DNA from 3 places in the Pseudomonas sp. GW821-FHT10B02 genome. Region 3 is predicted to be linked to each of the others. Evidence: riboswitches for the same ligand, from Rfam matches in the RefSeq annotation. Region 3 holds a riboswitch; each other region holds the start of a gene.
The links. Region 3 has a riboswitch for cobalamin ahead of AC07OF_RS10245 (CbtB domain-containing protein). Riboswitches for the same ligand answer to the same signal wherever they lie in the genome.

Region 1 (8,864 bases), on a different contig from region 3:
GCGATGCCGCCGGTATTGCTTTGCCGCGCACCACCCGTGAAATGATCGGCGTGCGCGCGCCGACTATCGACCGTGGTGCCCTGCAGTCCGGGGACCTGGTGTTCTTTGCCACCAATGGCGGCTCGCAGGTCAGCCACGCCGGCATCTACGTCGGCGAAGGCCGTTTCGTGCATGCCCCGTCTGCGGGCGGAACCGTGCGTCTGGACTACCTGTCCAACAGCTACTGGAACAAAACCTATCTCAACGCCAAGCGGGTGCTGGCGCCGACCCACCTGGCGCGCAACCCCTGACCTTGCGAGGTAGGCGATGACGGCACAAACGCTCTACCTCGACGATGCTCTCTACCATTACCTGCAAGCGGTTTCTCTTCGCGAGACGCCGTTGCTGGCCCGTTTGCGCAGCGAAACCCAGGCCTTGCCCGAGGCGCGCTGGCAGGTGGCGCCAGAGCAGGGCCAGTTGCTGGCGCTGCTGGTGCGCCTGATCGGTGCGCAGCGGGTGATCGAGGTCGGGACCTTCACCGGATACAGCGCACTGTGCATGGCCCAGGCCATGGAGCAGGGGCAGTTGTTGTGCTGCGATCTTGAAGGTAGTTACAACGCCATCGCCTGGCGCTATTGGCGGGAGGCCGGCGTGGCAGAGCGTATCGAGTTGCGCCTGGCGCCTGCCTTGCAAACGCTGGCGACTTTGCCGTCAGCGCGTTACGACCTGATCTTCATCGATGCCGACAAGGGCAACTACCCGCAGTATCTGGAAGAGGCCCTGCGCTTGCTGCGTACGGGTGGGCTGGTGTTGTTCGACAATACCTTGTGGAGCGGGCGGGTGCTGCAGGCGCAGCCCGACAGTGAAGATACCCGGGCGATCCAGGCGTTGAACCTGGGGCTCAAGGGCGATCCGCGGGTGGATCTGTCGATGTTGCCCATAGGGGATGGTCTGACGTTGTGTCGTAAGCGTTGAATCGCGGGGCAAGCCCGCTCCCACAGGTTGGACTGACTCTGTGGGAGCGGGCTTGCCCCGCGATAGGCTTACCGGACCTTGCTCACCCGCCAGATCTTGTTGCCAACATCATCGGCCACCAGCAAACCACCGCGTTGATCATTGATCACCCCGACCGGCCGCCCCATGGCCTTGCCCTCGTCATTGAGAAAGCCCGTCAGCAGGTCGATCGGCTTGCCGGCCGGTTTGCCGGCGGTGCTGAACGGCACGAAGATCACCTTGTAGCCACTGTGCGGTTTGCGGTTCCAGGAGCCGTGCTGACCAATGAATACCCCTTGCTCGAAAGGTGGCGGCAGTACGCCGGGTTCGGCAAAGGTCAGGCCCAGTGAGGCGGTGTGCGGCCCTACGGCGTAATCAGGAACTATGGCTTTGGCAACCCGCTGCGGATCCTGCGGGCTGACCCGTTCATCGACGTGTTGGCCGTAATAGCTGTAGGGCCAGCCGTAGAATCCACCGTCCTTGACCGAGGTAATGTAGTCGGGCACCAGGTCGCTGCCGATCTCGTCCCGTTCGTTGACCGCGGTCCACAGTTGTCCGCTATGCGGCTCCCAGGCCATGCCGTTGGGGTTGCGCAGGCCCGAGGCAAACAGACGCTTCTGGCCGTTGGCCGGATCGACTTCCCAGATGGCGGCGCGACCTGCTTCCTGATCCATGCCGTTCTCACCGACATTGCTGTTGGAGCCAACCGTAACGTAGAGCTTTTTGCCATCGCGGCTGGCGATGACATTCTTGGTCCAGTGATGGTTCAGCGGGCCGCCGGGCAATTCGGTCACCAGCGTGCCAGACGAAGTAATTTCAGTAGCCCCGGGCTGGTAACGAAAGCGCATGAGCCGATCGGTGTCGGCTACATAGAAATCGTTGCCGACCAAGGCCATGCCAAACGGCGAATTGAGGTTTTCAATAAAGGTGGTACGGATTTCGGCCACGCCGTCATGGTCACTGTCGCGCAGCAGGCTGATGCGGTTGGCGCTGGGCACGCCGGCACCGGCGCGACTCATCACCTTGCCCATCACCCAGCCACGAATGCCCTTGCCGTCCTCGGGCTTGGGCGGGGCGTTGGTTTCCGCGACCAGCACATCGCCATTGGGCAGGACATACAGCCAGCGCGGGTGATCCAGGCCCTCGGCGAAGGCGGTCACCTGGGTGCCAGGTGCAGCCACAGGCTTGGTGCCTGGTGGCCAGCCAATGGCCGGGGCGATGTTGACGGTGGGGATCAGGGTCTTGTTCGGCTCGGGCAGTTGAGGCGATGGCCCGAATCCGTCACTGACCTCCAGCCGGGCAGTCTCGCCGCAGCCGCTGATTCCCGCGGCAACTATCAGCAGCACGGTGATACGGGTCATATCCATGGCGTTGCCCTCGCAAAGCTGGCCTCTGTTGAAAGTAGAGGTGCTCAACATCCGCGAGGTTCCGTTGTTCAGGCCTGCTTGAGCAGCAGTGCAACCCCGGGATGATACTGCCCGGCCTCGTTGTGCAGCTTGCGGTAGGCATAGGGGAAGTACCAGGCAATGGCACAGGCGGTGTGCTTTTGCAGGTCGTCGACCAGGTCCTGGAGTTCTTCGGGGCTGGCATGCTGCCCGGCTTTCCAGGGGCTGGCGAACAGCGCGGCGACTTTTAGCTGGCTGGGTGCAGCCACCTGGCGGGCGGCAAATACAGTCTCTTGCAGCGCGTTGTTCAGGTCCAGGCGGGCGATGCGTGGCCAGCGCTGGCTGGCTTGCAGGTAGGCGGCTTCTTCGCGATTGGCGATGTACAGGTCGCAGTAACCTTCACGCTCACCTTCGTCACGCTGCTTCTTGCTCTGGTGATGTTGCAAGGTGATCAGCTCTGCTTGCCAGGCTGCGGCCGAGAGCACGCCGAGGTTCGCTTGGGCGCCGTGCCAGTAAGGGGCCTCGCCGTCGCCCAGGGTCTGGTTGCAGCGGTCGATGCATTCGACCCAGCGTTCCAGAGCCGGACGCAGGAATTCCAGGCGCGGGTTATTGATGATCAGGCCTTGCATGCCGCTCTCTCCTTTATCGTTGTAATCGAGACAGCCAATTTATGGCTATTTGATATCACTGATATCAGGGTGGCACAAGATGACAAAGACGCCATTGATCCAGGCCAGTGCTGCGCCTTTCATTGACGCTCCGGGTGCAACCCTCTAACCTTCGCGACTTGTTTCAGGTGCTCTGTGGGCTGTGGTCTGGCAGGGTGAAACAGGGAAGCCGGTGGGTGCGCAATAGCGTGCGAGTCCGGCGCTGCCCCCGCAACGGTAGGTGAGTCAAGGCCGCGCATGGCCACTGGGTGATCGCACCCGGGAAGGCGCGCGACCCTGGGTGTTGATGACCCCGCTCACAAGCCCGGAGACCGGCCTGTAACAGCCAACGGCATCACGGAGGGTGATGCGCGGTTTCTTCGGCCTGTGCCGCAGCCCTGCGCGTTTTTCCGTCTGCCTTGTCCATTGATCTGTTGCCATCTCTTTGCCGCGAACGCTGTGCAGCCCTGTGCTGCCAGGCGCGTTGCAGGTTGGCTGACAGTGGTTTGCGGAGACTTCGATGACTGAATCCACCGAGCGTGACGAACGCCACCTGGCCCGTATGCAGCGCAAGAAGGCGGTAATCGACGAGCGTATTGCCAACGCCCCTAACGAATGCGGCCTGCTGCTGGTGCTCAGCGGTAACGGCAAGGGCAAGAGCAGTTCGGCTTTCGGCATGCTCGCCCGGGCCATGGGCCATGGCATGCAGTGCGGCGTGGTGCAGTTCATCAAGGGCCGCAACAGCACTGGCGAAGAGCTGTTCTTCCGGCGTTTCCCCGAACAGGTGCGCTATCACGTGATGGGCGAGGGCTTCACCTGGGAAACCCAGGACCGCCAGCGTGACATCGCCGCAGCCGAAGCGGCCTGGGCCGTTTCGCGCCAGTTGCTGCAGGACCCGACGATCACCTTCGTGGTGCTCGACGAGCTGAATATAGCCCTCAAGCATGGCTACCTTGACCTCGAACAGGTGCTCAGCGACCTGCAGGCGCGTCCGCCGATGCAGCACGTGATCGTCACCGGTCGTGGCGCCAAGGATGAAATGATCGAACTGGCCGACACCGTCACCGAGATGGGCATGGTCAAGCACGCTTTCCAGACCGGTATCCGTGCCCAGAAGGGCGTTGAACTATGAGTGACACGCGCCACTGCCCGGCGGTGCTGATTGCCGCCCCGGCTTCAGGCCAGGGCAAGACTACGGTGACCGCTGCCCTGGCGCGGCTGCACCGCAACCTCGGGCGTAAGGTGCGGGTGTTCAAGTGCGGCCCGGACTTCCTTGACCCGATGATTCTCGAGCGGGCCAGCGGTGCGCCGGTGTACCAGCTGGACCTGTGGATGGTCGGTGAGCAGGAAAGCCGCCGGCTGCTCTGGGAAGCAGCCGGCGATGCCGATCTGATCCTGATCGAAGGGGTCATGGGCCTGTTCGACGGTACGCCGTCGAGTGCCGACCTTGCCCGCCATTTCAATGTGCCGGTGCTGGCGGTGATCGACGGTACCGCCATGGCCCAGACCTTCGGCGCCCTGGCCCTGGGCCTGGCGCGCTATCAGCCCGACCTGCCGTTTGCCGGGGTACTGGCCAACCGTGTCGGTACCTTGCGTCACGCCCAGTTGCTCGAAGGCAGCCTTACCGAAGGGCTGCGCTGGTACGGCGGCCTGTCGCGGGAAACCGGGATTGAATTGCCGAGCCGCCATCTGGGCCTGGTCCAGGCCAGCGAGCTCAATGATCTGGATGTTCGTCTGGACGCCGCAGCCGCAGCTCTCGGCGCCAGTTGTGAGTCGTCCCTGCCGCCGGCGGTGGCGTTTGCGGCGCCGACTGTCGAAGTTATCGAGCCCTTGCTCGATGGCGTGACCATCGCCGTGGCGCGGGACGAAGCCTTTGCCTTCACTTATGGCGCCAACCTTGACCTGCTGCGGGCCATGGGCGCCGAGCTGAGCTTCTTTTCACCACTGCATGACCGCACGCTACCGCAGGCAGATAGCCTGTACCTGCCGGGTGGCTACCCGGAACTGCATCACCAGGCATTGGCTGCCAACAACGGGATGCTCGCCGCGATCCGCAGCCATCATCAGGCAGGCAAGCCTGTGCTGGCCGAATGTGGCGGCATGCTCTACCTGCTTGAGGCCTTGACCGATGTTGCGGGCGAGCGTGCCGAGTTGCTGGGTTTGCTGGAAGGCGAAGCAGTGATGCAAAAGCGCCTCGCAGCCCTGGCGCTGCAGGCGGTGGAGCTGCCGGAAGGCACCTTGCGCGGCCATACCTATCACCACTCGCTGACCACTACCGCGCTTGAGCCGATTGCCCGCGGGCACAGCCCCAATGGCGGCCGTGGCGCCGAAGCGGTCTATCGCTGTGGCCGGCTGACGGCGTCCTACGTGCATTTCTACTTTGCCTCCAACCCGCACGCGGCGGCGGCGCTGTTGGCACCATGAGCGACCAGGCTTTCACAGACGCCGAGCGCGCTGCGGTTTACCGGGCCATCGGCGAGCGCCGTGACATGCGGCACTTCATCCAGGGCGATGTAGCGCCTGAGTTGCTTGCGCGTCTGCTTGAAGCTGCGCATCAGGCGCCCAGCGTCGGCCTGATGCAGCCATGGCGCTTTATCCGCATCACCGACCGCGACCTGCGCCAGCGTATCCAGGGCCTGGTGGAAGCCGAGCGAGTACGCACCGCTGAGGCACTGGGTGAGCGCTCCGATGAATTCATGAAGCTCAAGGTCGAAGGCATCAGCGATTGCGCCGAAGTGCTGGTGGCGGCGTTGATGGATGACCGCGACAAGCACATTTTCGGCCGTCGCACCTTGCCGGAGATGGACCTCGCCTCGTTGTCATGCGCGATCCAGAACCTCTGGCTGGCAGCGCGTGCCGAAGGCCTGGGCATGGGCTGGGTATCGCTGTTCGAGCCCCTGGCGCTGGCACAGCTGCTGGGGATGCCGGCCGGTGCCAAGCCGCTGGCGATTCTCTGCCTGGGCCCGGTCCAGGCGTTCTATCCCGCGCCGATGCTGGTCCTCGAAGGCTGGGCCACGGCGCGGCCCTTGAGCGACATGCTGTATGAAAACCAGTGGGGAGAGTCTTGATGAGTGTGGCGTTGCTGACCGTTGCCGGGGTGGCGCTGGATGCGTTGTTGGGTGAGCCCCAGCGGCGTCATCCGCTGGTTGCCTTTGGCCGCCTGGCCGGGCGCCTGGAGCAGCGTTTCAACGCCGCTGGCCGTGGCTGGCGCAGCCATGGCGTGACCGCCTGGTTCCTGGCGGTGATTCCCTTGACCCTGTTGGCCACCTTGCTGTCCTGGCTGCCCTATATCGGCTGGTTGGTGGAAGTGCTGGCCTTGTATTGCGCCCTGGGCCTGCGCAGCCTGGGTGAGCACGTGACCCCGGTGGCCGACGCTTTGCGCCGCGGTGACCTGGATGAAGCACGCCGCCGTGTGGGTTTTCTGGTCAGCCGCGAAACCCGCGAACTGGACGAAACCGCCGTGGCGCGCGCAGCCACCGAGTCGGTACTGGAAAATGGTAGCGATGCGGTCTTTGCCGCGCTGTTCTGGTTTGTCGTGGCGGGCGCTCCGGGTGTGGTGCTTTATCGCCTGAGCAACACCCTGGACGCCATGTGGGGCTATCGCAATGAACGTTTCGAGCGTTTCGGCTGGGCCGCTGCACGCATAGATGATGTGCTCAACTACATTCCAGCGCGGCTGGTGGCGCTGACCTACGCGCTGCTTGGCAAAACCCGTCTGGCACTGAAATGCTGGCGACGTCAGGCGCCGCTGTGGGACAGCCCCAACGCCGGTCCGGTGATGGCCGCAGGCGCCGGTGCCCTGGCTGTAGAGCTGGGTGGTCCGGCGGTCTATCACGGTGAGCTGCACGAACGCGCACAACTGGGCGAAGGCCCGGTGGCTGATGCCGAGTCGATTGAGCGTGGCTGGCGCCTGGTTTGCCAGGGCGTGTGGTTGTGGTTGCTGCTGTTGTGTCTGGGAGCTGAATTCTATGCTTGAGCACGGTGGGCGCCTGCAGCGCGCAGTGCAGCACTACGGTATCGCCCGGGAGCATTGGCTGGACCTGTCCAGCGGTATTGCGCCCTGGCCTTACGCGATTCCGCAAATCCCGCTGCAGGCCTGGGCGCGCCTGCCGGAAACCGACGATGGCCTGGAACAGGCTGCGGCCGAGTACTACCGGGTCCAGCAGGCGCTGCCGGTGGCCGGCTCTCAGGCTGCAATCCAGGCCTTGCCGCACCTGCGCGCTCGCGGCACGGTTGGCGTGGTGTCGCCCTGTTATGCCGAACACGCCGAAGGCTGGCGTCGTGCCGGGCATCAGGTGCTTGAGTTGCAGGGTGAGCAGGTGGATGAACTGCTCGACAGCCTGGATGTGCTGGTGGTGGTCAACCCGAACAATCCCACCGGTTGCCTGCTGTCGGCTGAGCAGTTGCTCGCCTGGCATGCCCGCCTGGCCTCGCGTGGTGGCTGGTTGCTGGTCGATGAAGCGTTTATGGACAACACCCCGCAGCACAGCATTGGCGCCGAGGCACAACGTCCGGGGCTGATCGTGCTGCGCTCGTTCGGCAAGTTCTTCGGTCTGGCCGGTGTACGTCTGGGCTTTGTGCTGGCTGAACCGGTGTTGTTGCAACGCCTGGCCGAACTGCTGGGGCCCTGGACCGTCAGCGGGCCAACGCGGATTCTCGGCCAGGCTTGCCTGCTCGACAGCGTTGCGCATCAACGCCAGATCGCTCGCTGCGCGGCAGCCAGCCAGCGCCTGGCAGACTTGCTGAGCCGCGCAGGCTTTGCCCCGACAGGGGGCTGCGACCTGTTCCAGTATCTGGTTAGCGATCAAGCCGTGCTGCTGCATGAGTTCATGGCCCGACGGGGCATTTTGCTGCGTCTGTTCAACCAGCCTGCCAGCCTGCGCTTTGGTTTGCCGGCCACCGAGCAGGACTTTCAGCGCCTGCAACAGGCATTCAACGATTACTGCAAGGAACAGCCATGAGTACCCTGATGGTGCAGGGCACCACCTCCGATGCCGGCAAGAGCACCCTGGTGACCGCGCTGTGCCGCTGGTTGTTGCGCCAGGGCGTGGCGGTGGTGCCGTTCAAGCCGCAGAACATGGCACTCAACAGTGCCGTGACCGCCGACGGCGGCGAGATCGGCCGAGCTCAGGCGGTTCAGGCCCAGGCCGCTGGGCTGGCGCCGCACACCGACATGAACCCGGTGCTGCTCAAGCCCAATAGCGACACCGGCGCTCAAGTCATCGTCCATGGCCGTGCGGTCACCAGCATGAACGCGGTGGCGTACCACGATTACAAGGTCATCGCCATGCAGGCGGTACTGGAGTCTCATCAGCGCTTGAGCGCCCAGTACCCGGTGGTAATGGTCGAAGGCGCCGGTTCGCCAGCGGAGATCAATCTGCGTGCCGGCGATATTGCCAACATGGGTTTTGCCGAAGCGGTGGACTGTCCGGTGATCCTGATTGCCGACATTAATCGCGGCGGGGTGTTCGCCCATCTGGTCGGCACCCTGGAGCTGCTGTCGCCCAGTGAGCAGGCGCGGGTCAAAGGCTTTGTCATCAACCGTTTCCGGGGTGACATCGCGTTATTGCAGCCGGGCCTGGACTGGCTTGAGGCGCGTACCGGCAAACCGGTACTGGGCGTGCTGCCATATGTGATGGACCTGCACCTGGAAGCCGAGGACGGTATCGACCAGCGCCAGGGTGACAAGGCGGCGCGCGCACTCAAAGTGATCGTGCCGGTGCTGCCGCGCATCAGCAACCACACCGATTTCGACCCGCTGCGCCTGCACCCGCAAGTCGACCTGCAGTTCATCGGCCCAGGCGATCCGATTCCGCCTGCGGACCTGATCATCCTGCCGGGTTCCAAGAGCGTGCGCGGC
Region 2 (5,380 bases), on a different contig from region 3:
AACCGGCGTCTTCGGCATTCTTGAAGGTCATACGGCTGATGCGATAGAAACCCTGGTAGCAGGAAATCGCCAGCATCTTCACAAAGAGTACGACGACACACAAAGCAAAGACGCTCATAACATCGTGCATGTTCATTCCATTGACAGCGGGTGGGGCGCGATCATCGCCCAACCCGCAGGGCTACGTACAGTGTCGGCTTCAGGTGTGATGAATTTCCCGGTCCTTGGTTTCCGGCAGGAAGCATATGCCGAGGATGGCGGTCATCACCGCGATCACGATCGGGTACCACAGCCCGTAGTAGATATCCCCGGTCGCCGCTACCATGGCGAATGCCACCGTGGGCAGGAAGCCGCCGAACCAGCCGTTGCCGATGTGATAGGGCAGCGACATCGACGTGTAGCGGATGCGCGCCGGGAACAGCTCCACCAGCCAGGCGGCAATCGGGCCGTAGACCATGGTCACGTAGATCACCAAGATGGTCAGCAAGAGCAATACCATCGGGTAGTTGGTCTTGGCCGGGTCGGCTTTTTCGGGGTATCCCGCGTCCTTGAGCGCGCCAGTGAGGGTCGCGACGAAGGCATCGTTCTGAACCTTGAAGTCAGCCGCCGGCATGCCGGTGCCCTCGAAGCTCTGCAGCACCTTGTCGCCAATGCGGATCTGAGCGACGGTGCCTGGTTCGGCCTTTTCGTTCTCGTAGGGTATGGCCCGTTTGGCCAGCACGCTTTTGGCCAGGTCGCAGGAGCTGGTGAATTTGGCTTTGCCCACCGGGTCGAACTGGAACGAGCACTGGTTGGGATCGGCAATCACCGTCACCGGGTTTTTCTCCTGGGCGATGAACACGTCGGGGTTACCGTACTCGGTCAACGCCTTGAAAATCGGGAAGTAGGTCAGCGCCGCGATGATGCAGCCGGCCATGATGATGCCTTTACGCCCGATGCGGTCGGACAGGCTGCCGAACAGGATGAAGAACGGCGTGCCGATCAGCAGCGAACCGGCGATCAGCAGGTTGGCGGTTTGCGGGTCGATCTTGAGGGTCTGCAACAGGAAGAACAGCGCATAGAACTGGCCGGTGTACCAGACCACCGCCTGGCCGGCGGTGCCGCCGAGCAGGGCCATGATCACCACCTTGAGGTTGTCCCAGCGGGCGAAGGATTCGGTCAGTGGCGCCTTGGAGGCCTTACCTTCGGCCTTCATCTTGACGAACACCGGCGATTCACTCAGTTGCAGACGGATGTACACCGAAATGATCAGCAACAGGATCGACAGCAGGAATGGAATCCGCCAGCCCCAGGCCTCGAAGGCTTCGGTACCGAGGATCGTGCGGCAGGCGAGGATTACCAGCAACGACAGGAACAGGCCCAGGGTCGCAGTGGTCTGGATCCATGAGGTGAAGTAGCCACGTTTGCCTTTCGGCGCGTGTTCGGCCACGTAGGTGGCTGCGCCGCCGTACTCACCCCCAAGCGCCAGGCCTTGCAACAGGCGCAGGCTGATCAGGATGATCGGCGCGGCCACACCGATGGTGCTGTAACTGGGTAGCAAACCGACGATCGCGGTGGACACGCCCATGATCACAATGGTGATCAGGAAGGTGTACTTGCGCCCGATCATGTCGCCCAGACGGCCGAACACAATGGCGCCGAAGGGGCGTACGGCAAAGCCTGCGGCAAAGGCGAGGAGGGCGAAGATGAACGACGTGGTTTCGTTGACACCGGCGAAGAAGTGCTTGGCGATGATCGCCGCGAGCGAGCCGTAGAGGTAGAAGTCGTACCATTCGAAAACGGTACCCAGGGATGAGGCAAAGATAACCTTGCGCTCCTCCTTGGTGATCCCGCGGTTGGGTGTACTGCCGCTGGAAGTGGTGTCGATGGCCGCCATGAGTGTTCTCCGTGTTGTTCTTGTAGGCCGGAGTACCCACGCGCGCTACCGCACCCTGGCCCTGGGGGTGGCGGTCTGGCACTGCTGCAAGGCTTCTTGAAGCATAATCATGTTTTCCCGGTTATCCACCTTGCGGGGGAATCCCTGTGGGAGCCAGCCTTGCTGGCGATGCCCGGCATAGCCGGGCCAGGGGCGGGACCGCCCCATCGCCGGCAAGGCCGGCTCCCACACTGATCTCTGCTGTCCACAAATTGGTAGTTTTTGTCGCTTAGAAGCTGTAATCCAGCGTCGCGAAGTACGAGCGCGGCTCACCCATCAACCACTGCTCGCCACTGTGGGCGGTGGCGGCGTAGCGGCGGTCCAGCAGGTTGTTCAACTGCAGGCCCAGGCGTACATCCGGCAGCACCTGCCAGCCCAGGTTGGCATCGACCACGGTAAAACCGGGCACCGTCTGGGTGTTGGCGATGTTGGCGTAGCGCTCATCGACATAGCGCAGGCCGATGCCGGCATCCACGCCATACCCCAGACCTTTGTTCACCCACAGGTTGGCAGTGCGCCGTGGCACATTGCTCGGCCGGTTGCCCGCACGCGACAGCGACTGGCCGCCCACGGTCTGGTCGAAATCGTCGTACTTGGCACGCACCACCGAGGCGTTGGCCGAGACCTGCCACTGGTTGGCCAGGGCCAGTTCCAGGGTCGCTTCCAGGCCGTCGGAAGTCTGCTGGCCGGCCTGCTGTTTCTGGTGGGTGATCGGGTCGTCGACCAGCAGCTTCTTCTTGACGATGTGATAGGCCGCCAGGGTCCACTCGCCACGACCGTGCCAGAACAGTTGCTTGAGGCCGAACTCGGTCTGCCTGGCTTCGGTCAGGTCGTAGTTCTGCTGGCTTGGGCTCAAGGTGACCAGGTCGCTGACGCCATCTTCACTGGTGGAATACTGGCCATACAGTGACAGTTCATCGGTCACCGCAAACACCAGCCCGGCACGCCAGTTGCCACCGTTGAGGCTGCGGTCGGTGCGGCTGTTGTCGACCAGGTTGTCACGGTCGATGTGGTTCTGGTCGCGGCGAACGCCGGTCACCAGCGACCAGCGTTCAGACAGCTGGGTGCGGTTTTCGGCGAACAGGGCAAAGGTGCGGGTGGTGCTCTGGGTCTGTGGGCGGGTCGGGCTGTTGCTATGGAAGTAGCCTGGCGCCGGGTTCCACGGATCGATGAAGTCGCCGCCGATATCGTTGTACGGTGAGTTGCTGTTGATGCCGAAGCGGATGCGGTTGTACTCGGCGCCGACCACGGTCTTGCTGGCCAGGCCGAACAGCGTGTGATCGAAGGTAAAGCTCTGGCGATCGCCGACCTGTTCCTGGTCGTGTTTGATCTCCAGGTAGCTGCCGCGCTGCAGTTGCCCTTGCGTGCTGTCCCAGGTGTAGTCTTCGGCGTTGCGCCAGTGCCGGCGGCTCTTGATGTAGTACAGCTGGTTGCTGGCGCTGATCGAATCGCTGAGGGTCCAGTCGCTGTTCAGGCGGGTCCACTCGTCGTGGTAGCGCTGCTCGTCATCGCGCACGTTGTAGTTCTTCTTGCGCAGACTGTCGCGGTAGTGGCCGTCAATCAGCGGTGTGCCGAAGTAGTTCATCGGCTCGGCGTCGCCACGTTCGTGGGCCAGGGTGAAGCTCAGCTCGTCGCTGGCGTCAAAACGCAGGGCGGCGCTCATGGCCAGGTTTTTCGAGTCGCCACGATCCACCCAGCCGTTGCTTTGCTGGCGGTTGAGGGTAACCCGGTAGCTCAGGCGCTCGCTCAGCGAACCGCCGCTGTCCAGGCCCAGTTGCTGACGGTCATAGGCGCCGTAGCCCAGGCGCAGCTGGTTATGAATCTCACCGGCGAAGGGCTTCTTCGGGATCACGTTGATCACCGCGCCGGTCGCGCCTTCACCATAGAGCACTGAAGCCGGGCCGCGGATGATGTCGATGCGCTCGACCATCCACGGGTCGACCGGGAAGGTCTGGGTGCCGGCACCGGTGTACATCCGCGAGCCGTCGAACAGGGTCATCACCGAGCCGTGGCCTTCAAAACCACGGGCCGAGAGGGCGGTGTTGCCGTTGCCCGGGGTGGCCACCGAGGTGATGCCCGGTGAACGGCTGACGGCGTCCTGAACCGTGCGATTGTTGCGCCCTTCGATCACCTCGGCACTGATGCTGCTGGTGCTCGCCGGGGTGTCCATGGCGCTGAGGTTCAGGCGCGAACCGGCTGGCAGTGGCGTGGCCAGGCTAATGGGGTCCTTGTCGCTGCTGCTGGTGATCGCCGTCGAGGGCAGGGCCAGGGTGCCGGTTTCAGCGGCGTAGGTCGGCAAGGAGAATGCCAGGCAAGGCGCCAGGGCATTGGCCGCCAGGGTTTGAAGCTTGGAGTAACGGGACATGTCGTTCCACAATCTGCTGGAAGAATGAATCCCGGAGGGAACAACGCATGGAGGAATTGCGCGCGCAGGCGCCCGCAAACCGGCCTGCGCCCGCCCACCGCGGGGTTGCCAAACGAAGCTTCAGGCCGGTCTCCGGGCTTGCGAGGGTCATGAAGGCCTTCACCTTCCCATGCCAGGGCACAGTGGTGTTTCGAAGGCTTCGCTCGCTTACCGTTGCGGGGGCAGCGCCGGACTAGTCACCTTGAGTGACGCACCGGCTTCCCGTTTCACCCTGCGCACGGCGGCGCAGGACACCTGAAACTGGCGCGCATCTGAACATTGAAAGTCTTTACAGTCAATGCGTTGCGCATTTTTGCAGGGAGGGCTGCTGTGCAGCCCATCGCCGGCAATGCCGGCTCCCACAACACATTCGTGGGAGCCGGCATTGCCGGCGATGGGGTCAGCGAAGATCTCAACGTCCGCGCTTGCGCGACACCACCGCCTCGATGTTCTTGCGCCCGATCAGCATGGGTTGCGGTTGCTGGGGTTGCTCCAGCCACTTGTACATCACCAGGCAATCGACCAAGCCCAGGCGCGCATGCCGATAAGCCCGCGGCAAGCGCCCGACCACCTCGAAACCCAGCTTCTGCCACAAGGCCACCGCCACCTCATTGCTCGACACCACCGAGTTGAACTGCATGGCCAGAAAACCCTGTTCGCGGGCCAGGCGTTGCGAGTGCTCGCACATCAACCGGGCCACACCGCGCCCACGCGCAGCGTCGCTGACCATGTAGCCGCAATTGCTCACATGATTGCCCGGGCCGGCGGCATTGGCCTTGAGGTAGTAGGAACCGAGCAGTTCGCCATCCTCTTCGGCCACCAGGGTGTGCAGCGGTGCTTCCAGCCACAGCTGACGCGCCTGCTCCTGGCTCATGGCCGGGTCGAAGGCATAGGTTTCGCGGGCCGCGACAATGGCCTGGAAGGTCGGCCAGAAGCGGTCGAAGTCGGCGGCGGTCATGGGGCGGATGGTGATCATGGCGGTTCCTGGCAAGGTGAACCGCGAGTCTGAAAGCGTTGGTGCCGGCATGCAACTGTTTGTGCATGCCGCCCTCGCCAGCGGA
Region 3 (8,864 bases):
CAGTTCCGGATCCTGTGCGATGAGCACAATGCGGGCCAGGCCACACCCGAAGGCCGACACCGCGACGGGCATGACTTTGTCTTTCAACACCTGATTCAACGCCAGTTAGTCATTGGCGGAGAAAGTCGGGTGTTTCACGAAAATGGCGAAACCGTATTCAGTGCAACCCTGACAGATTACATGGAAACCATCGTTTTGAATGACCGGACACTTCTGCACGAAGTTTCTCCGTTGCAAAAGCCTCATACCAGTTCAAATCCAGGCACTCGTGACATGTTGATTATTGACTTCGACTTGACGGAGCACTAATGAATCATTCCACTCACGCACTTCCTGCCGCCACTCTCAATATACAAAACTACATTATCGAGCAGTTTGAGCAGGCACGCGCACGACGGACTTCCACATTATCCCTGACCGCCAATGAGAATGTATTGTCCGAGACCGCTCGCACACTTGGACAAAACCGCAGCCCATCCACCGCTCTTGCGACCGGCACGGTTATGTATTGCTGGCCTGTGGCGCCGATGACAACCGAAAAGCCTTCAACGCCGCCATCTCCCATCCATTGTTCAACACCCAAGGACAGGCGCAATGACCACGAAAGAGACCCTGTATCACATCGATGGCCCGATCAGTGCGGATTTCCCGCAGATCTCCTTTTCCACAAATGTATACGACAACCCCGCGGACATTCTTGGCTCGATCACCGACCTGGCCAGGCACTTCAAGGCGGTCGAGTTCGAAATCGGTGAAGACGCCGAAGCTGTGTTCTGGTCCTTGAGCAACGATGGACGACAGACGCTGGCCCGGCAGATCCGTCAGTTTACCGAGCAAAATGAGATCACCCTGACGGTTCATGCTGGTTGGTGGGGGCGTCAGTACAACCTCTGCGCCAGTAATCTGGATGAGCGTGCACAAGCAGTGGAGTGTTTGAGCGCGGCGGTGGACTTTTCCCGTCAAGCCGGCGCGACCAGCGTCACATTTCATCCCGGCTACAAGGACCAGTTGGACAACGACGTGCTGATGACGAACCTGATCGAGGCCATCAAACAGGTCACGGCGCGTTGTGACACAGGGGATATGGCGCTGTGTCTGGAGAACATGGGGGGCCAGCGTCCGAAGTTTCCGGTGTTCACAGTCGAAGAGCATGTGTACTTCCATCAGCAGACCGGCTGCTACGTGACCATCGATGTAACCCATTTATGTTCCTTGCTGCCTTATGGACAGAGCCTGTTTGAGGCCATCGCGACACTGGCGCCGGTCACCCGCCACCTGCACATTGCCGACCTCAACGACACCCACCACCAGCACTTGCCAATTGGCGAAGGCAATTTGCCCTTGAGCGATGTATTGAACCGCTTCGCGCTCAACGGCTATCGCGGTGTGGCAGTGGTAGAAGAGTTCATTCCGCGCTTCTCCACCGCGTACTACCTGGAAAAAGCCTTAGCCTACCAAGCCGGCATGCAACATCTGCGCGCCAGCGTTCAGCAAAACATCCATGCCGGTTGAGCCTGCACGACTCGAACTTGCGCCACACAGCGAGATTGCGTCTGGCATCCGCGATGCGTTGCCGTTCGTGTTCTCACTATTGCTGACGTTCACCCTGATCGGCATGCTCGGGCGGCGCCATGGCCTGGATCTACCGGCGATGGTGGTGTTCAGCGGCACGGTGATGGCCTCGCCGCTGCAGCTCACTTTGCTGGAGACACCCGCGCATCTGTTGAACGCGTTTGGCGTTCTGGTATCGGCGCTGAGCATCAATCTGCGGTTTCTGATCTTCACCCTGAGCCTGAAGTCCAGCCTCAAAGGTGCAAAAGCAGCGTTCATTCCGGCACTGGCGGTGATGGCCAATGCGGCCTTCACCCTCATGTCGATACGCAAGGAACAGCAGCCGATCAGCCGCCTCTACGCGAACACTGTGTGCTTCACGCTGTACGCCGCCGCGGTACTTGGCACCATGGCCGGTTATTGCTTCGCCAGTCTGGCCGGCAGTGCGCTGATGGATGATGTCAGCGTAGTGATCGCGATCTTCATCAGCGCCTCGCTGGGCAAGATGGCCCGCGAGCGCCACAGCTTCCACGCCCAATGGATCGCCGGGCTGACCACTGCCGCGAGTCTGCTGTGGCTGGGGCAGATCAGTCTGATGCTGGTCCTCGCCGTTACCATGGTGGCGAGTTATGCCTATGACCGAACCTAATACGTTCTGGCTGTATGTGCTGATCTGCGCGCTGGTATCGGCCGTCTGCCGGCTGTTGCCGCTGGCGGTGGAAATCGAGCGGCTGCCCAGCGGCGTTCGCGCCTTCATCGACCGCCTCGGTAAGTACACCTCGGTTGCGATGCTGATCAGTCTGCTGGCGGGATCACTTTATCCGCTGGCCAGTCAGCAGACCCCGTCGACGCTGTGGATCTGGCCTGTGGCCCTGGCCTGGCTACTGAGCCGCATGCGGCTCAAGTCCTACTACGCCTTTCTCATCGCGCTGGGCGTGTACGTTCTGCTAGCAATGCGTTAGTCGTCGATTGACTCAAGTCCTGCGCCCATGCTCTCCTACACAGATTGTTACGGGTGCCCTTCACAGGGTGAAACGGGAAGCCGGTGAACCATGTGCTTTACTCTAAAGCCATGTCAGTCCGGTGCTGCCCCCGCAACGGTAAGCGAGTGAAGCGTCAGATCCACTGTGCCAGTGCGGCATGGGAAGGTGATGCTTGCAGGTCGGTTAAGGCCAACCCCTCGCGAGCCCGGAGACCGGCCCGCAACTTACAGTGCGCGAATGCGCTGCTGAACCTGACAAACCCGCGGTGGGCGGGCGCTGTTGCAACCCCTGGGCGAGTTCCGTGCAGGGGTTTCTTGCGCTTGCCTGTTGCCGAACAACACCAAGAGGAAAGCGCCATGCCTATCAGTACCGCCAGTCACTCCGCCGTTACCCCGTCAAGCCTCAGTCAGCGTCTGCTGGTTGCCGTCGGTGCCTCGCTGCTGGGCCTGTGCCTGGTCTACTTCGCCGGTTTCTCGCACATCGAAGCGGTGCACAATGCCGCCCACGATACCCGCCACAGCGCCGCCTTCCCTTGCCACTGAGTGCCCTGCGATGATCAAGCGTATTGCCAGTACCGCAGGGTTTGCCGGCCTGCTGGCCGCCCTGCTGTTGACCCTGCTGCAAAGCTTCTGGGTCGCGCCGCTGATTCTCCAGGCGGAAACCTATGAAAGCGCAGCGCCTGCGGTTGAAGCGCATGAACACGCCCCTGGTGTGGCTGCCGATCACCACCACGACAGCGAAGCCTGGGCACCGGAGGACGGCTGGCAGCGGGTACTGTCGACCACGGGCGGTAACCTGGTGGTCGCCGTCGGCTTTGCCCTGATCCTCGCTGCGCTGTATACCCTGCGCGCGCCAAACAGCGTGGTCAGTGGCGCACTGTGGGGCCTGGGTGGCTTTGCCGTATTCTGCCTGGCACCTACTCTGGGCCTGCCACCAGAACTGCCAGGTACCGCCGCAGCCGATCTGGCCCAGCGCCAGACCTGGTGGGTAGGTACCGCAGCGGCCACCGCCGTCGGGCTTGGCTTGATCGTGTTCGCCCACAACTGGCTGCTTAAAACGCTGGGCGTGGTACTGCTGGTGGTACCTCATGTGATTGGTGCACCACAACCTGAAGTGCACGAAATGCTTGCCCCAGAAGCGCTGGAAGCCGAGTTCAAGATCGCTTCCCTAGTGACCAACGCCGCGTTCTGGTTGGCCCTGGGCCTGATCAGTGCCTGGCTGTTCCGTCGCCCGAACCAGGCCTGACATGCAAGTGTTCGTCGGCCTGGGTTGCCGACGGGGTTGCCCCGCCGACACCCTGGGCCACCTGCTGGAACAGACCCTCAAGGCCCACGACTTGCCGCTGAGCGCAGTCACGGGCCTTGCCAGTATCGACCTCAAGCACGATGAACCCGGGCTGCAACAACTGGCCCGGCGCCTCAAGGTGCCTCTGCTATTTTTTTCCGCCACACAACTGGCCGCCTTCGAGCCGCGCCTGAGCCATCGCTCGGCCGTCGCCTACCAGCACAGCGGTTGCTATGGCGTCGCCGAAAGCGCGGCGCTGGCACTGGCCGAACACCTCGCAGGCCCGGCACAGCTGCGCGTTACCCGTACCCTGCTGGCCGACGCCAGCCTGGCATTGGCTACAACCACAGGCTTTGGCGGATAATCCGCGCTTTCTCTTCAAGGACTCCGCATGACCGTCTATTTCATCGGTGCCGGCCCCGGCGATCCCGAGCTGATCACCGTCAAGGGCCAGCGCCTGATCCATCGCTGCCCGGTAATCATCTATGCCGGCTCCCTGGTACCGGCGGCGGTGCTCGAAGGGCATCGCGCCGAGACAGTCATCAACAGTGCCGAGCTGCATCTGGCCGAGATCATCGAGGCAATCAAGCAGGCGCACGAGCGGGGCCAGGATGTGGCCCGGGTCCACAGCGGCGACCCCAGCCTGTACGGCGCCATCGGTGAACAGATCCGCTACCTGCGCGAACTGGGTATTCCCTACGAGATCATCCCGGGTGTTACCGCCGTGGCCGCCAGCGCCGCCCTGCTCGGCTGCGAACTGACGCTGCCGGACATCGCCCAGACCGTGATTCTCACCCGCTACGGCGACAAATCGCCAATGCCCGCAGGTGAGCAACTGGCCGACCTCGCCCGCCATCGCAGCACCCTGGCGATTCACCTGGGGGTCAAGCATCTGCAGAAGATCGTCGAGGAACTGCGCCCGCATTACGGCGGGGATTGCCCAATTGCGGTGGTCCATCGCGCTACCTGGCCGGACCAGGACTGGGTGCTCGATACCCTTGATGGTATTGTCCAACAGGTACAGGCCAAGGGTTTTCGCCGTACCGCACTGATCCTGGTCGGCCGGGTACTGGCCAGTGACAGCTTTTCCGAGTCGGCGCTGTACCGCGCCAGCCATGCCCATCTCTATCGCCCCTGACAGAGGACCTGACCATGCTCGAATTGCGCCCCAACTGTGAATGCTGCGGCGGTGACCTGCCCGGCGACAGCCAGGATGCACTGATCTGCTCGTTCGAATGCACGTTTTGCAAGGACTGCAATGAGCGTCAACTCAAGGGCCAGTGCCCCAACTGTGGTGGTGAGCTGGTGAAGCGACCGCCACGGGCGGCGGCGAAGCTGGCGAAGTATCCGGCGTCGACCACGCGGATCGTCAAGGAACAAGGCTGCGCAACGCACTAGGTTGGCTGTATTTGGCAAGGCTTGCGCCTTGCATCGCTGGCAATGCCAGCTCCCACAGGATCGGTGTGCACCAGAACGTTGTGGGAGCCGGCCTTGCCGGCGATGGGGTGCAACGCAGACCTCATGGGTTTTGATTTTGGCTCAGGTACTTGTCCAGGGTCGCATTGTCGCCGCTGCTATCGCCCGCCACCTGCCACAAGCGCCGCTCGATACCTTGGGCCAGCAGATGCCCCACCGCCGATTCGATGGCCGACAGCACACACAGCTGCGCCGGTTCGTTGGTGGTGTAGCCGACCTCGGCTTCAAGCAGTTTCTTGAACTCGATGAACTTGAACACCCCGGCACTGCGGCCGACCGAGTAGATGGTCTTGCTGGTCATCACGTTGGCCAGCACCTGACCGCTGCGCACATCCACGGCCCGCAGGTTGACCGACACCTGATCGACCCGGTACTCGCGGGAGATATCGATACCCAGGTAGCGCGCCCCCTCGCCACCACTGCGCACGTTGGTGTCGTAGGCGATGATACCGCCTTCAAGCATCAGGTTGGCCGCCTGCAGCGGTGGCAATTCGCCCTGGATGTTCACCGGCGTGTCCGGTTTTTTCTGCGACGCACGGATGATCTTGCGCTCGGTCAGCAGGTTCTGCAGCCCTTCGCGCTCCAGCACCACAAACCAGCCGCTGGCCTGCAGGGCGTCCATCAGCATGCTCGCCGCGCCCTGGGTGACGCTGGTCGAGAACGAGCTGGCCGGGGTTGGCTTGTATTGCCCGGTCTGGTCGCGGAAACCATACACCACCGCCATCAGCCGGCCTTTGGGCCGCGGCATGTTGAGCAGGTCGTAGTAGGTCGAAGCCCGCGGGGTCAGCGTCGGGCTTTCGCCGTCCTGCTCGGCCGGCATCGGTTTGCGCAGGTTGCAGCCTTGCAGGACGGCAAAGATCAGCAGTGCGGTCAGAATTCTTTTCATGATTGTCACTCCCCATTACCCGCCCCTTCAAGGGTTCAGGCCGTTCACCAGAACTTCTGAAATTTCGCCTGTTGCACGGTCGGTGATCTCGATGGTCAAGGCCCCGGAATCATCGAGCACGTTGATAATGAAGGCGTCTGTCTGCAGGCTGCCGGTGGTGCCGTTATTGATGTTGTTGAGCAATTGCGACAGCAGCCGCGACTCGAGCTGGCTGGTGAAGCGCTCCAGGGCCGAAGTGCCCGCCAGTGCCGAGGCACGGTCCTTGATCGCCGGGTCTTCGTGGTCGTTCTGTGCCTGGGCGTTGTTGAGCAACCAGGTGCCGTTCAACGGGTTGCCGCCAAACGCGGGGTTGATGGGGGTGTACACAAGTTCGGTGGCACCGGCCTGGCTGCCCAGGGCAGTCAGCAGGACCAGGGAGGCCAGCCGGCGGGTATTGTTGTTATTCATAGCTCGTCCCTCTCAAGATCGGTGGTGTCCTGCAGCAGCATCTGCAGCTTGCGCTGGATGATCTGCTCCTTGACCAGGTCAGCCGCCTCATAAGCGGCGTCCTTCAGCTCTGTGGTGTTGGGTGGCAGAAAGCGCCGGTAGATCACACGTTGCTCGTACTCGACCGTTACCAGGCTGCCCCAGCGTGCGTCCGGCCGTTCCCGTACCACCAGGTTGAAATCCAGACGGCTGGTGGCACGCAGCCGCTCGGCAAAGCTGTAATAGAAGTCGTGGCCGATGTGCGAGATGGTGTTGTCGACGATAAAGCCCATCATCTCGTCCTCGGCGCCGCCCCGGGCAGTGCCGGCCAGCAGCACCAGAGCCAGGGCGCAGGCGGTCAGTTGGCGGTTCATTGCCCTGCTCCCTGGGTCAGGCCCTTGCGACCACCGGCGGCGGATTCGGAGAAGGCTTTCTCAGCCACGAACTGCCAGTCGGAATAGTGTTCCAGGCCTTCGAAGTCCGACCACTGAGCGGCAAAGCCGGTCTGTTTCAGCGGCGTCAGATCAGACTGGCTGTACACCCCGGTGATACGCCCGTCGATGGAGCGCAGCAATCCCCAGTCGTCGCTGCCAGTGACCGGATCGGGGTACAGGCGGCGCAGGTGGCGCTTGAGGTTGGGATAGCGCGGGTCCTCAAGCAGCTCGTCCAGGGTCTGTGGGTACTGGGCCAGGCCTGGCGAATCGCGATAGTAGCTGCGCAGCGCCTGGGCATACTGGGTGCCGACCCAGAGCAGGTCGCGTTCACGTTCGCGCAGGGCCTGGGTCGACCACAGGGTGACGGTCGAGCCCAGCGCGATGCCGGTCACAGCAATCAGCAACAGCACTCCCAGGTAAGTGAAGCCCGCCTCGGCGGCGCTACCACTCGGCATATAAGCTGCCATCACGCGCCCTCCCGGTTGCACCGCTCTTGATATCAGCCACCGAACCGCCCACACCTTCCGGCGGCGCTACCACCTGCCAGCCGTCACGGCGCTCGGTGATCGGGTCCAGCGGGGCGTTGCGCAGGTAGCGCTGTTCGACCAGTTGCTCCAGCGACTCGGGATATCGCCCGGTGTCGCCGTAGTAGTGATCCAGGGCTTCGCGCATCACCGCCAGGCTTTGACGCAGGGTGGCCTCGCGCGAGGTTTCCAGGCTCTGGAAGTAGCGCGGCATGGCAATGGTCATCAGCGTGGCGATGATCGCCATCACCACCAGCAACTCGATCAGGGTAAAGCCTTGGTTGCGTCGCATGCTGGTCACCATTGTCCGTAGGCGATGCCGTTAAGGCCCTTGCCCGGTGCCTTGGAGTAAACGTCGAAGACGTCCTCCCCTTCACGCGGGCTTTGCGCCGAACTGTCGTAAGCACGCAGCCCCCAACCCCCTTCGTCGTCTTTTTTGTGGCTGAGCAACGGGTCGTGGGGGATGCGCCGCAGGAAATAGAACTTGGCACCTTTGGCGCTACGCACATCGCGCACACCTTCCACCAGCACCTGCAGGCTGGGTGGGTAACCTGTGGCATTCAGCGATTTCTCGATGTAGCCGGCGTCGAAGGCGCGTTTGTAGGCGTCGATGGCATCGCGGATCTGATACAGCGCGGTTTTCAGCTCCTGCTCCTTGCCCCGGCGTACCAGGGTTTCGGTCAGTGGTGCGGCAATCGAGGCGAGCAACCCGAGCAGCGCCAGGGTCAGCATCACTTCGATCAGGCTGAAACCTGCCATCGAGCGTTTCATGATTTAAGGCCTCACCGCGGTAGGCGCAGCGGCCAGCGGCTGCTCGTCGTCGACCTCGATCGGGCGATTGAGGTTGCGGATCTGCATGCTGGTTTCGGTGCCGGATGGGAACTCCATGTCCGACGGGCTCTGGTACGGCAGGTTGCGCACGATGCGCGGGGTAATCGACAGCACCAGCTCCGACTGGCTCTTGTCATTACGGTTGCTGCCAAACAGCCGTCCCAGCCCGGGGATGTCGCCGAGCAACGGAATCTTGTTGCCGCTGGCACCGTCGTCATTGCGTACCAGCCCCGCCAGCACCTGGGTTTCGCCGTCATGCAGACGCAGGCTGGTCTGGGCGTTGCGGGTGTCGACCTGAACCGGAATGGTGCCCTGGCGAGTCGGTTCCAGTGGCTTGGCGTTGCTGACTTCCAGGGATACCTTGATCGCCACTTCGTTGTTCAGGTGCACCACCGGGGTGACTTCGAGTTTGAGACCGACATCCAGGTAG

Region 1: it holds a riboswitch for cobalamin, as region 3 does, so the genes downstream of both, cobO (cob(I)yrinic acid a,c-diamide adenosyltransferase) here and AC07OF_RS10245 (CbtB domain-containing protein) in region 3, are expected to answer to the same signal.
Region 2: it holds a riboswitch for cobalamin, as region 3 does, so the genes downstream of both, AC07OF_RS22880 (TonB-dependent receptor) here and AC07OF_RS10245 (CbtB domain-containing protein) in region 3, are expected to answer to the same signal.

Annotation. Positions count from the first base shown of each region.
Region 1 covers NZ_JBWKNR010000007.1:200,368-209,231, reverse strand. The annotation lists gene AC07OF_RS13140 (C40 family peptidase) at 1-290, shown strand, start outside; gene AC07OF_RS13135 (O-methyltransferase) at 307-954, shown strand; gene AC07OF_RS13130 (PQQ-dependent sugar dehydrogenase) at 1,023-2,339, opposite strand; gene AC07OF_RS13125 (hypothetical protein) at 2,408-2,986, opposite strand; cobalamin riboswitch at 3,135-3,359, shown strand; gene cobO (cob(I)yrinic acid a,c-diamide adenosyltransferase) at 3,525-4,136, shown strand; gene AC07OF_RS13115 (cobyrinic acid a,c-diamide synthase CobB) at 4,133-5,428, shown strand; gene bluB (5,6-dimethylbenzimidazole synthase) at 5,425-6,072, shown strand; gene cbiB (adenosylcobinamide-phosphate synthase CbiB) at 6,072-6,980, shown strand; gene cobD (threonine-phosphate decarboxylase CobD) at 6,973-7,965, shown strand; gene AC07OF_RS13095 (cobyric acid synthase) at 7,962-8,864, shown strand, end outside.
Region 2 covers NZ_JBWKNR010000017.1:477-5,856, forward strand. The annotation lists gene AC07OF_RS22870 (MAPEG family protein) at 1-130, opposite strand, end outside; gene AC07OF_RS22875 (MFS transporter) at 200-1,876, opposite strand; gene AC07OF_RS22880 (TonB-dependent receptor) at 2,145-4,280, opposite strand; cobalamin riboswitch at 4,387-4,593, opposite strand; gene AC07OF_RS22885 (GNAT family N-acetyltransferase) at 4,732-5,295, opposite strand.
Region 3 covers NZ_JBWKNR010000005.1:136,127-144,990, forward strand. The annotation lists gene AC07OF_RS10225 (2OG-Fe dioxygenase family protein) at 1-309, shown strand, start outside; gene AC07OF_RS10230 (sugar phosphate isomerase/epimerase family protein) at 595-1,512, shown strand; gene AC07OF_RS10235 (AzlC family ABC transporter permease) at 1,502-2,200, shown strand; gene AC07OF_RS10240 (AzlD domain-containing protein) at 2,187-2,513, shown strand; cobalamin riboswitch at 2,548-2,769, shown strand; gene AC07OF_RS10245 (CbtB domain-containing protein) at 2,891-3,076, shown strand; gene AC07OF_RS10250 (CbtA family protein) at 3,087-3,779, shown strand; gene AC07OF_RS10255 (cobalamin biosynthesis protein) at 3,781-4,182, shown strand; gene cobM (precorrin-4 C(11)-methyltransferase) at 4,210-4,956, shown strand; gene AC07OF_RS10265 (DUF1272 domain-containing protein) at 4,971-5,216, shown strand; gene AC07OF_RS10270 (CsgG/HfaB family protein) at 5,338-6,180, opposite strand; gene AC07OF_RS10275 (curli assembly protein CsgF) at 6,208-6,627, opposite strand; gene csgE (curli production assembly/transport protein CsgE) at 6,624-7,019, opposite strand; gene AC07OF_RS10285 (type II secretion system protein) at 7,016-7,546, opposite strand; gene AC07OF_RS10290 (type II secretion system protein) at 7,521-7,895, opposite strand; gene AC07OF_RS10295 (type II secretion system protein) at 7,901-8,374, opposite strand; gene AC07OF_RS10300 (secretin GspD/PilQ domain-containing protein) at 8,378-8,864, opposite strand, start outside.